2 regions of the Clostridium sp. CM027 genome follow, and region 1 is predicted to be linked to the other one. Evidence: a T-box and tRNA genes for the amino acid it is inferred to sense, from the RefSeq annotation. Region 1 holds a T-box; the other holds one or more tRNA genes.
The links. The T-box of region 1 lies ahead of alaS (alanine--tRNA ligase). A T-box ahead of a tRNA ligase gene usually reads a tRNA of that ligase, here a tRNA-Ala.

Region 1 (5,946 bases):
ATTTTACTTTTTTATGTCTAGATAAGATTTCAAAACTTCTTCCAATATCTCATCTCTCTCTAGCTTTCTTACCATCGCTCTTGCTCCATTGTAGTTCGTTATATATGTCGGATCTCCTGAAATTAGATATCCTACCATTTGGTTCACTGGGTTATAGCCCTTTTTTATAAGTGAATTATATACGTCAGTCAAAATAGTTTTTGTTAAATCTTTTTTATCTTTTACAAAATCAAATTGGACTGTATTTTGATTATTATCCATTATATACACCCCTTTCCTCATCATACGCTAAACACTAAAATTTATCCCATTTGAATACGCTAGGAAATCATTTGGTAATATAGTAAATTTTTTTCAGTTGTAATAAGTTCCATAATTACATACTAACTATAATTAAATTACTTATTATTAATTATATTATAAAACAACTATTGCAAAAAGTATACTATTTTACCAATCTTTCAATTATAGAGCATACATTCGTTATTGCTTCATCTAATTTTTCGGGAAGTTTTCCACCTGCCTCTGCCATGTCAGGCCTTCCACCACCGCCACCACCAGCGATTTTAGCAACTTCTTTAATTATTTTCCCACAGTGTATTCCTTTATCTATTGCTGACTTAGACGCCATTGCAACAAATTGTACTTTATCGTCTGTACAGCTTCCTATTACCACTACACCATCAACAATCTTATTACGAAGTTTATCAGCTAAATCTCTTAAAGCATCTCCGTTTATATTTTTTACAGCTCCTGAAATCACTTTAACACCTTTGACCTGTTTAATATTCTCTAAAATTTCATCTACTGAAGAACTGGCTAATTTTTCTTTTAATAATACTATTTCCTTTTCTTTGTATTTTAATTCTACCAATTGAGTTTGTAATTTATTTATTATGTCTTTTTCTGAACATTTTAATGTACTTCCAATATATTTTAATAAATTACTTTTATCTTCTACATATTTTATAGATTCACTACCAGTTATAGCTTCAATTCTTCTAACCCCTGCCGCTACTCCTGCTTCAGATAAAATTTTAAATAATCCGATTTCGCCTGAATTTCTAACATGAGTACCGCCACATAATTCCTTACTATACTCTCCTACAGATACTACTCTAACATCTCCTTGATATTTTTCATCAAATAATGCTATAGCTCCAGTTTCCTTAGCTTTCTCAATGGTCATAACCTCAGTCTCTACCTTATACGCCTTCATAATATTGTCATTTACAATTTTCTCAACTTTAGCAATCTCTTTCTCAGTTAGTGCAGAAAAATGAGTGAAGTCAAACCTTAATCTATCTTCATTTACATAAGAACCTGATTGATGAACGTGATCACCTAAAACTCTTTTCAGCGTTTCTTGTAGCATGTGAGTTACAGTGTGATTTTTACAAATTTGAGCTCTCCTATCTTCGTCAACCTTAAGAGTTACTATTTCATCTGCTATCACTATTCCTTCTAACACCTCAATGAAATGTATTATTTTTCCAGAAATATCTTTTTGGCAATCGTACACTTTTGCTTTAAAATTATCATTAAAAATTATTCCCTTATCTCCAATTTGCCCTCCCATTTCTGCATAGAAAGGAGTATCTTCGGTTACAATAATCCCTTTTGACCCCTTTGAAAGGTCTGTAACATGCTCTTCGCCACTAATTAAAAATTTAGCCTTAGATTCCAATTGTATTTTATCATATCCATCAAATTTTGTTTCTATATTTTTAGGAATTAAGTTCATTGAACTTTCTCCACTGCCCATATAATTTGACTGTACTCTAGCAGCTCTTGCCCTTTGCTTTTGACTTTGCATTGCAGCATTAAATCCTTCTAAATCAATTTTTATACCAGCATCGCTAAGTATTTCTTCTGTAAGCTCATATGGAAAACCATAGGTATCGTATAATTTAAAAGCTTTATCTCCACCTAAAATTTTATTGTTATTTTTTTGAAGCTCTTCTATGTAAACTTTTAAAATATCCATACCAGAATCTATAGTTTCTAAAAATCTTTCCTCTTCAATTTTTATAACTTTCTTAATATAGGATGATTTTTCTTTTAATTCTGGGTATGCTTTAGAGGAGTTTTCAATAACAGTATCGCAAAGTTCACTTAAAAAAGTATTTTTAATTCCAATCAACCTACCATGCCTTGCCGCACGCCTTAGTAGTCGCCTAAGAACATAACCTCTTCCCTCATTAGACGGAAGTACACCATCACTTATCATAAAGGTTGTGCTTCTAACATGGTCTGTTATAACTTTTAAAGATATCGACTCATTACAGCTATCGCCACATTTCACGCCTGAAATTCTTGAAACTTCTTCTAAAATATTTTTTATAGTATCTACTTCAAATATACTATCTGTGCCTTGCATTATGCCAGCTATTCTCTCGAGACCCATACCTGTATCTATATTAGGATTTTTTAATTTGTTGTAGTTACCATGCTCATCCTTATTAAATTGAGTGAACACTAAATTCCAAAATTCTATTACTCTATCTTCATTGCCTGCCTTAATAAACTCTTCTTCCGTTTTTATTTGGCCGAGTTCTACATTTCTATCGAAGTGTATTTCTGAACTCGGTCCACAAGGTCCTTGACCTATTTCCCAAAAATTTTCTTCTTTTCCTAATCTAAAAATACGTGAAGGATCAACATCAGTATTTTTAATCCATACATCAAAAGCCTCATCATCCTCTAAATATATAGTTATATATAAATTTTCTTTTGGTATTTTCAAAACCTCTGTTGCATATTCCCAAGCCCATGGTATAACCTCTTTTTTGAAATAATCACCAAAAGAAAAATTTCCAAGCATTTCAAAGAAAGTGCCATGTCTTGATGTCTTTCCTACATTCTCAATATCTCCTGTCCTAATACATTTTTGACAATTAGTTATTCTAGTATTAGGTGGCGTTTTAATTCCTGTAAAATATGGTTTAAGTGGTTGCATACCCGCATTTACAAGCAATAAACTGCTGTCATTCTTAGGTACTAGAGGAAAACTTTCTAGTCTAAGATGCTCTTTACCTTCAAAAAAATTTAGAAACGATTCCCTAATTTCATTTAATCCTAATTTTTCCATAATATCTCCTCCGATTGTTTATAGACTGTGTTAACACGATCTATTTATGCTAATTTTATATATAGAATTTTAAAATTCATAATTTTCTAAAATATAAAAAAAAACCTTCACTTCCCTAAAGCAAGGGACGAAAGTTTTCCGCGTTACCACCCTAATTATATCACTATATAATTAATAACAATTAATTACACTGCAATATCTCTCAACAAAATAAGGTTCAAAGACAGCTTCAATATGGCTATCAAGAAGTTTTCACCCTCCACTTCCTCTCTAAATGACTAACTATATTTACTAATTCTTATCATTACCTGATATTAACTTATATATACTATAGTACATTTTACCTTAATACTTCAAGATATGCAAATTATAAATAAAAATATATTGCTTATTCCTAGAATAGATAATAGTTTAAGTCCTCATATATAACTTTTATCACTACTCCTAGTGGCACTGCTAGTATCATACCTAAAATCCCTCCAACCTTCCCACCTATAACCAACAATAATATTACTGTTAATGGGTGCATACTTATACTATCTCCAATTATTTTTGGTGACAATATACTTCCTTCGATTTGTTGAAGTGCAAATAGCCACAACGCTGTATATAAAGCTATTTTTGGAGAGTCAAGCAGAGCTATTAAAATGATAGGTATTACCCCAAATATAGGTCCAAAGTAAGGTATTATATTAAAAATTCCATTTATCAATGAAAGTATCAAAGGAAAATCAACTTTCATAAACATTAATATCAAAAATGTAGCAATGGTTATAATTCCACATAAGATAAATTGACTTATAATATACCTTCCTAATACTTTATCAATATCCGCTATGATTCTCTTTATTATATTTCTGCTCTCTGGTGGAAAAACTATCAATGCCTTATTTATCATGTTTTCACTATCGCATAAAAAGTAATATACTATTAAAGGCGAAACCATGTAAGTTAATATATTCTCACCGATGCCCATGATAGAATCTAATATTTTATCAAATATTAGAAGTATTTGAGCATTTGATTTTTGGTATATAGTAGTCATAATACTACTCATGACTCTGCTTCTATTTAATACTTTTATTTTCATATTTGCATTAATTAAATATTTTTGCAAATCATTTATTGCCTTATTTATGTCTAAACTTTCTCTAAATATTGATGGAATTACCACTATAAACGTTAATAATACTAAACTTAATAAACCGACTATTATTAAACAAGCAGAAGCTTTTTTATTTACTCCTTTTCTAATTAAAAGCATATATAATGGTTTTAGTATATATGCCACAATGAAAGAAATAAAGACTAAATTTATTAATTGTTTAACAATAGGGATTTTTATTAACATAAAGAGTACAACTACAAAAATAATAATACTGAGAATCGTAATAGCTAACTTCTTTTTGCTAATTTTTTTCATCGGCTTTTCCCTCCACAAAGAAGTTATGTGGCATACTTTTAAAACATGATTCATCAAAATTGGGAATGTAGAGAATATTTTCTTCTCCAAGTATTAGTTCATTTATTAGCATTATTCTTTTCCCTCTAAGTAAATTTGTAATAAATCCAGAAGACACTATAATTCCTTTTATTTCAAATGTATCACATGAAAAAGTAATATCCTCCACCATACCAAATACATTGCTACATTTATCTATTACATCCATATTAATAAAGCTATGTAAACATAGATATTTATTTTTCTCTACTTTTTTAACTACCATATGCTTATTAAAATATATGATGTCTTCTTTTAATACACTTAAATTTTTATGGAAAAGTTTATAAGGAGATATTACAAATCCGATTACCTTTCCTTTATTAAAATCCATTAACAAATCTCTGATAAACCCAATTTTCTTGCCATCCATACTAACAACATTCATAAATATAAAATCTCTGCTTTTAAACATATTATCTCCTAAATGAAAAAAATTTAATTATTATTTATTTATAGTTATATTCTCCAAATAATCTAAGAATTATTACATATACTAAAAATAATGTTAAAGATTAATATTTTGTAATTTTACAATTTCTTATATTAAATTACTGTTAGCCCTATTTTTTATATTTGCTCTAAATAATATTTTTAATAATAATTTTACTCTTTAATGACTTCTTTACCCTATTAATTTTATTAAAAGAAAGTGGTGAAATTTTGTAATGAAAAAATTAGTTATAAGTATATTGTTAATTGGTGGTTTATTTTTATCTGGCTGTAGTAATTCAAATTCTAACCTTAGCCCTAATATTAATTCTAAGGATGAGGTTGTTAATCCTAAGCCTGAAAATATTGATGTAGTTCAAAACAAGATTGATGCTATGAGTTTAGATGACAAGATTGGTCAGTTAGTAATTGTTGGGCTTGATGGTTATACAATGAATAATAATATAAATAATTTGATTAAAGACCATAAAGTTGGTGGATTTATTTTATTTAGAAATAATGTAGCTACTTCTAATCAATTAGTTAGCCTGATTAACTCACTAAAAACTACTAATTCACAAAACAAAACGCCTCTATTTATTTCTGTAGATGAGGAAGGTGGACGGGTATCACGAATTCCAAATGAAATTAAAAAGCTTCCATCCAATCAAGTTATAGGGGAAAAGAACGATGGTGCCTTAAGTTACAACATTGGGAAAATTATTGCAGAAGAACTTAAAACCTTTGGATTTAATATGAATTTTGCTCCAGTACTCGATATAAATAGCAACCCTAATAATCCTGTAATAGGAGACAGAGCTTTTGGGAGTACCACTGATATTGTTAATAAACTAGGCATTAAAACCATGGAAGGTATGATAGATAACAATATAATTCCTGTGGTAAAACACTTTCCTGGCCA
Region 2 (5,946 bases), 1.5 Mb from region 1:
CCTTAGGACCGTTATAGTTACGGCCGCCGTTTACTGGGGCTTAAGTTCATACCTTCGCTTGCGCTAAGTAATCCCCTTAACCTTCCAGCACCGGGCAGGCGTCAGCCCCTATACATCAGCTTTCGCTTTAGCAGAGACCTGTGTTTTTGCTAAACAGTTGCTTGGGCCTATTCTCTGCGACCTACTTACGTAGGCACCCCTTCTCCCGAAGTTACGGGGTCAATTTGCCGAGTTCCTTAACAACAATTCTTCCGATGGTCTTAGGATTCTCTCCTCACCTACCTGTGTCGGTTTGCGGTACGGGCACCAATATCCTCGATAGAGACTTTTCTTGGCAGCGTGGAATCAGATACTTCGGGAATAAATTCCCTTCCCCATCACATCTCAGCGTTAAGAGCAAACGGATTTGCCTGCTTGCTCCGCCTAAATGCTTAGACACACATCCAATAGTGTGCACATCTTATCCTCCTGCGTCATCCCATTTCTAATAACGTCCATTGGTGGTATCGGAATATCAACCGATTGTCCATCACCTACGCCTTTCGGCCTCGGCTTAGGTCCCGACTAACCCTGAGAGGACGAGCCTTCCTCAGGAAACCTTAGGTTTTCGACCGTTAAGATTCTCACTTAACTCTCGCTACTCATGCCAACATTCTCACTTCTGTACCGTCCACCACTCCTTACGGTATGACTTCAGCCAGTACAGAAAGCTCCTCTACCGCGTACACAATTGTGTACACCCATAGCTTCGGTGGTAAGTTTTAGCCCCGGACATCTTCGGCGCAGGATCTCTTGACTAGTGAGCTATTACGCACTCTTTAAATGAGTGGCTGCTTCTGAGCCAACATCCTAGTTGTCTTAGAAATCCCACATCCTTTTCCACTTAACTTACACTTTGGGACCTTAGCTGATGGTCTGGGCTGTTTCCCTTTTGACTACGGATCTTATCATTCGCAGTCTGACTGCCGAAATAAAAGTATATGGCATTCGGAGTTTGATAGGGTTCAGTAACTGTTGTCAGCCCCTAGCCCATTCAGTGCTCTACCTCCATTACTCAATTAATCGACGCTAGCCCTAAAGCTATTTCGAGGAGAACCAGCTATCTCCGAGTTCGATTGGAATTTCTCCGCTATCCACAGCTCATCCCATGGTTTTTCAACACCAACGTGGTTCGGACCTCCACGGAATTTTACTTCCGCTTCATCCTGGCCATGGATAGGTCACCCGGTTTCGGGTCTACGACATGCAACTATGCGCCCTATTCAGACTTGGTTTCCCTTCGGCTCCGTACCTTAAGTACTTAACCTTGCTACATATCGTAACTCGTTGGCTCGTTCTACAAAAAGCACGCCGTCACACATATAAAGTGCTTCGACCGGTTGTAGGCACACGGTTTCAGGTTCTATTTCACTCCCCTTCCGGGGTTCTTTTCACCTTTCCCTCACGGTACTTCTTCACTATCGGTCACTAGGTAGTATTTAGCCTTGGGAGGTGGTCCTCCCAGCTTCCCACAAGGTTTCACGTGTCTCGTGGTACTCTGGATTAGATCTGACTGTTTTTCCTTTTCATTTACAGGCCTATTACCTTCTGCGGAGCAGCTTTCCAGCTATCTTCAATTAAGGAATTGCAGTATTTATGATCTATCCTCAACCCCCAGATCAAAGACCTGGGTTTGGGCTCTTTCCCTTTCGCTCGCCGCTACTTAGGAAATCGATGTTTCTTTCTCTTCCTCCGGGTACTTAGATGTTTCAGTTCCCCGGGTCTACCTCTGCATACCTATTTATTCAGTATGCAGTACATAGTTGTTACTATGTGGGTTCCCCCATTCGGAAATCTTTGGATCACAGGCTATTTGCGCCTACCCAAAGCTTATCGCAGCTTAACGCGTCCTTCTTCGGCTCCTAGTGCCAAGGCATTCGCCATGCGCCCTTTGTAGCTTGACCTTGATTCTGTCTATTTACATAGACGGTTATATTAATTTTGCGAAATTGTATTAAATCAATTTATAAACTACTTGCGTAGTTTTAATTTTTTTAAAACAACTTTTTTCACTGTGCAATTTTCAAAGAACATTTTAAGAAAAACTATTCATTATCTAACTCCTAAGAGTTAGATAAAATTAGTCTCTCAAAATTAAACAGAGAACTAGGTACGATTAATTACAATAGATATTTTTGAAGAATAAATTAATATTCTTCTATTGCATCGACCGAAGTCAATACATCTACTCCCTAGAAAGGAGGTGATCCAGCCGCAGGTTCTCCTACGGCTACCTTGTTACGACTTCACCCCAATCATCAATCCCACCTTCGGCCGCTGGCTCCTTACGGTTACCTCACGGACTTCGGGTGTTACCAACTCTCATGGTGTGACGGGCGGTGTGTACAAGGCCCGGGAACGTATTCACCGCGACATGCTGATTCGCGATTACTAGCAACTCCGGCTTCATGTAGGCGAGTTGCAGCCTACAATCCGAACTGGGATGAGTTTTTGAGTTTGGCTCCACCTTGCGGTCTTGCATCTCTTTGTACTCACCATTGTAGCACGTGTGTAGCCCTAGACATAAGGGGCATGATGATTTGACGTCATCCCCACCTTCCTCCCGGTTAACCCGGGCAGTCTCACTAGAGTGCTCAACTTAATGGTAGCAACTAATGATAAGGGTTGCGCTCGTTGCGGGACTTAACCCAACATCTCACGACACGAGCTGACGACAACCATGCACCACCTGTCACCCTGTCCCGAAGGACTTCGCCCATCTCTGGGTTATGCAGGGGATGTCAAGTCTAGGTAAGGTTCTTCGCGTTGCTTCGAATTAAACCACATGCTCCGCTGCTTGTGCGGGCCCCCGTCAATTCCTTTGAGTTTTAATCTTGCGATCGTACTCCCCAGGCGGAATACTTAATGTGTTAACGGCGGCACCGAGGTTCGACCCCCGACACCTAGTATTCATCGTTTACGGCGTGGACTACCAGGGTATCTAATCCTGTTTGCTCCCCACGCTTTCATGCCTCAGCGTCAGTTACAGTCCAGTAAGTCGCCTTCGCCACTGGTGTTCTTCCTAATCTCTACGCATTTCACCGCTACACTAGGAATTCCACTTACCTCTCCTGCACTCTAGACACCCAGTTTCAAATGCAGCACCCAAGTTAAGCTCGGGTATTTCACATCTGACTTAAATGTCCGCCTACGCATCCTTTACGCCCAGTAAATCCGGACAACGCTTGCCACCTACGTATTACCGCGGCTGCTGGCACGTAGTTAGCCGTGGCTTCCTCCTCTGGTACCGTCATTATCGTCCCAGAAGACAGAACTTTACAACCCGAAGGCCTTCATCATTCACGCGGCGTTGCTGCGTCAGGGTTTCCCCCATTGCGCAATATTCCCCACTGCTGCCTCCCGTAGGAGTCTGGACCGTGTCTCAGTTCCAATGTGGCCGATCACCCTCTCAGGTCGGCTACGCATCGTCGCCTTGGTGAGCCGTTACCTCACCAACTAGCTAATGCGCCGCGGGTCCATCTCAAAGTGGAATTTTCCGAAGAAAAATCCTTTGATGTTTCGATCATGCGACCAAAACATATTATGCGGTATTAATCTCCCTTTCGGGAGGCTATTCCCCTCTTTGAGGCAGGTTACCCACGTGTTACTCACCCGTCCGCCGCTAATCCACCCCGAAAGGTTTCATCGCTCGACTTGCATGTGTTAGGCACGCCGCCAGCGTTCGTCCTGAGCCAGGATCAAACTCTCAATTTAAAAGTTTACACTTTTTTAGTTGAAATGATTAATCTGCGACAACTGTTAAGTTGTTACGCAAGCTCATTACATACTTTTAGTCTTACGACTAAATTTTACTTTATACTAAAGTAATTAACTGGTTTAGCGAAATATTATTTCGCTATCTTTACCTATTTCTCTGTTTAATTTTCAAAGACCAATTTGCTTTGTCATCATGTGACGACTTCTACTATTCTACTAGGCATTTCTTGTTTTGTCAACAACTTTTTAAAAATTATTTTCATTTGAAAATATATTAAATAGTTATCAACAGTTAGCTTATCGTGCCACTTGTTTGTGACGACAAGGAATATTGTATCATAATAATAAAGTTGTATATTTGTTTTTTTTGTTATATATCCACGTTATTCTCCATTTACTCATTCTTTCATTATAATCCTTTGTTTTATATATATTGACACGCATGGTCAAGTATATAAGAAATTGTTTGTATTTAAGCATTTTATTTATTTATTTATAAACGTTATTAAGAATTTTTATATTATAGAATTTCTAACAACATTAATAATCCACTTAAATCATCTCCTGCGGAGCTGCAATCTTGGAATAAAATCAGCCGCTGCACAGGAGATGATTTAACCCAGTTTTTTTACTAACAACTTATTTATCTCCACAAAAAAAACAGCCCATATTGGACTGTTCTTTGGTGGAGATAAAGGGAATCGAACCCTTGACCCCCTGCGTGCAAGGCAGGTGCTCTCCCAGCTGAGCTATATCCCCACATATGGTGGACCTTCAGGGACTCGAACCCCGGACCGACCGGTTATGAGCCGGTAGCTCTAACCAGCTGAGCTAAAGATCCATATTTACCTGGCGACAACCTACTCTTCCACAAGGTCACCCCTGCAGTACCATCGGCGCATTGAAGCTTAACCTTCGTGTTCGGTATGGGAACGGGTGTTACCTTCATGCCATAATCACCAGATTTATTAATATCCGTCATATGTTATTATATTTTAAAAAATGGCTCCGCGAAAAGGATTTGAACCTTCAACCTATCGGTTAACAGCCGAGTGCTCCACCGTTGAGCTATCGCGGAACATTACCTAGCGACAACCTACTCTTCCACAAGGTCACCCCTGCAGTACCATCGGCGCATTGAAGCTTAACCTTCGTGTTCGGTATGGGAACGGGTGTTACCTTCATGCCATAATCACTAGATTGAGAAAATAAATATTCTCTCAAAATTGCACAGTGAACTAGTCTTCTCGCTTACGCTTGAAGTATCGCTTTATTTCTAATTATATATTTAGGTCAAGCCCTCGACTTATTAGTATTAGTCAGCTGAACATGTTACCATGCTTACACCTCTAACCTATCAACCTGGTGGTCTTCCAGGAGTCTTACTAACACCGCACTTACGTGCGAGTTATGGGAAATCTCATCTCAGGGTGGGCTTCACGCTTAGATGCTTTCAGCGTTTATCCCTTCCAAACATAGCTACCCAGCGATGCCACTGGCGTGACAACTGGTGCACCAGAGGTTTGTCCATCCCGGTCCTCTCGTACTAAGGACAGCTCCCTTCAAATTTCCTACGCCCGCGACGGATAGGGACCGAACTGTCTCACGACGTTCTGAACCCAGCTCGCGTGCCGCTTTAATGGGCGAACAGCCCAACCCTTGGGACCTACTTCAGCCCCAGGATGCGACGAGCCGACATCGAGGTGCCAAACCTCCCCGTCGATGTGGACTCTTGGGGGAGATCAGCCTGTTATCCCCGAGGTAGCTTTTATCCGTTGAGCGATGGCCCTCCCACGAGGTACCACCGGATCACTAAGCCCGACTTTCGTCCCTGCTCCACTTGTAAGTGTCGCAGTCAGGCTCCCTTCTGCCTTTGCACTCTTCGCGCGATTTCCAACCGCGCTGAGGGAACCTTTGGGCGCCTCCGTTACTTTTTTGGAGGCGACCGCCCCAGTCAAACTGCCCACCTAACAATGTCCTGTGACCAGATTCATGGCCTCCAGTTAGAACCTCAGTACTGTCAGGGTGGTATCCCAAGGATGACTCCACACAGGCTGACGCCCATGTTTCTCAGTCTCCCACCTATCCTGTACAGACAATACCGAAATTCAATGCTAAGCTACAGTAAAGCTCTACGGGGTCTTTCCGTCCAATCGCGGGTAGCAAGCATCTTCACTTGCACTACAATTT

Region 2: it has a tRNA-Ala gene. The T-box ahead of alaS (alanine--tRNA ligase) is inferred to sense a tRNA for this amino acid. The anticodon was not compared.

What each region holds. Positions count from the first base shown of each region.
Region 1 covers NZ_CP077725.1:579,136-585,081, reverse strand. Annotated here, with positions in the region: gene KTC92_RS02865 (IreB family regulatory phosphoprotein) at 4-261, opposite strand; gene alaS (alanine--tRNA ligase) at 446-3,091, opposite strand; T-box leader at 3,212-3,405, opposite strand; gene KTC92_RS02855 (AI-2E family transporter) at 3,486-4,514, opposite strand; gene KTC92_RS02850 (PRC-barrel domain-containing protein) at 4,501-5,007, opposite strand; gene nagZ (beta-N-acetylhexosaminidase) at 5,261-5,946, shown strand, end outside.
Region 2 covers NZ_CP077725.1:2,933,124-2,939,069, reverse strand. Annotated here, with positions in the region: rRNA gene KTC92_RS13945 (23S ribosomal RNA) at 1-1,943, opposite strand, end outside; rRNA gene KTC92_RS13940 (16S ribosomal RNA) at 2,236-3,753, opposite strand; tRNA gene KTC92_RS13935 (tRNA-Ala) at 4,440-4,515, opposite strand; tRNA gene KTC92_RS13930 (tRNA-Ile) at 4,521-4,597, opposite strand; rRNA gene rrf (5S ribosomal RNA) at 4,604-4,720, opposite strand; tRNA gene KTC92_RS13920 (tRNA-Asn) at 4,760-4,834, opposite strand; rRNA gene rrf (5S ribosomal RNA) at 4,840-4,956, opposite strand; rRNA gene KTC92_RS13910 (23S ribosomal RNA) at 5,046-5,946, opposite strand, start outside.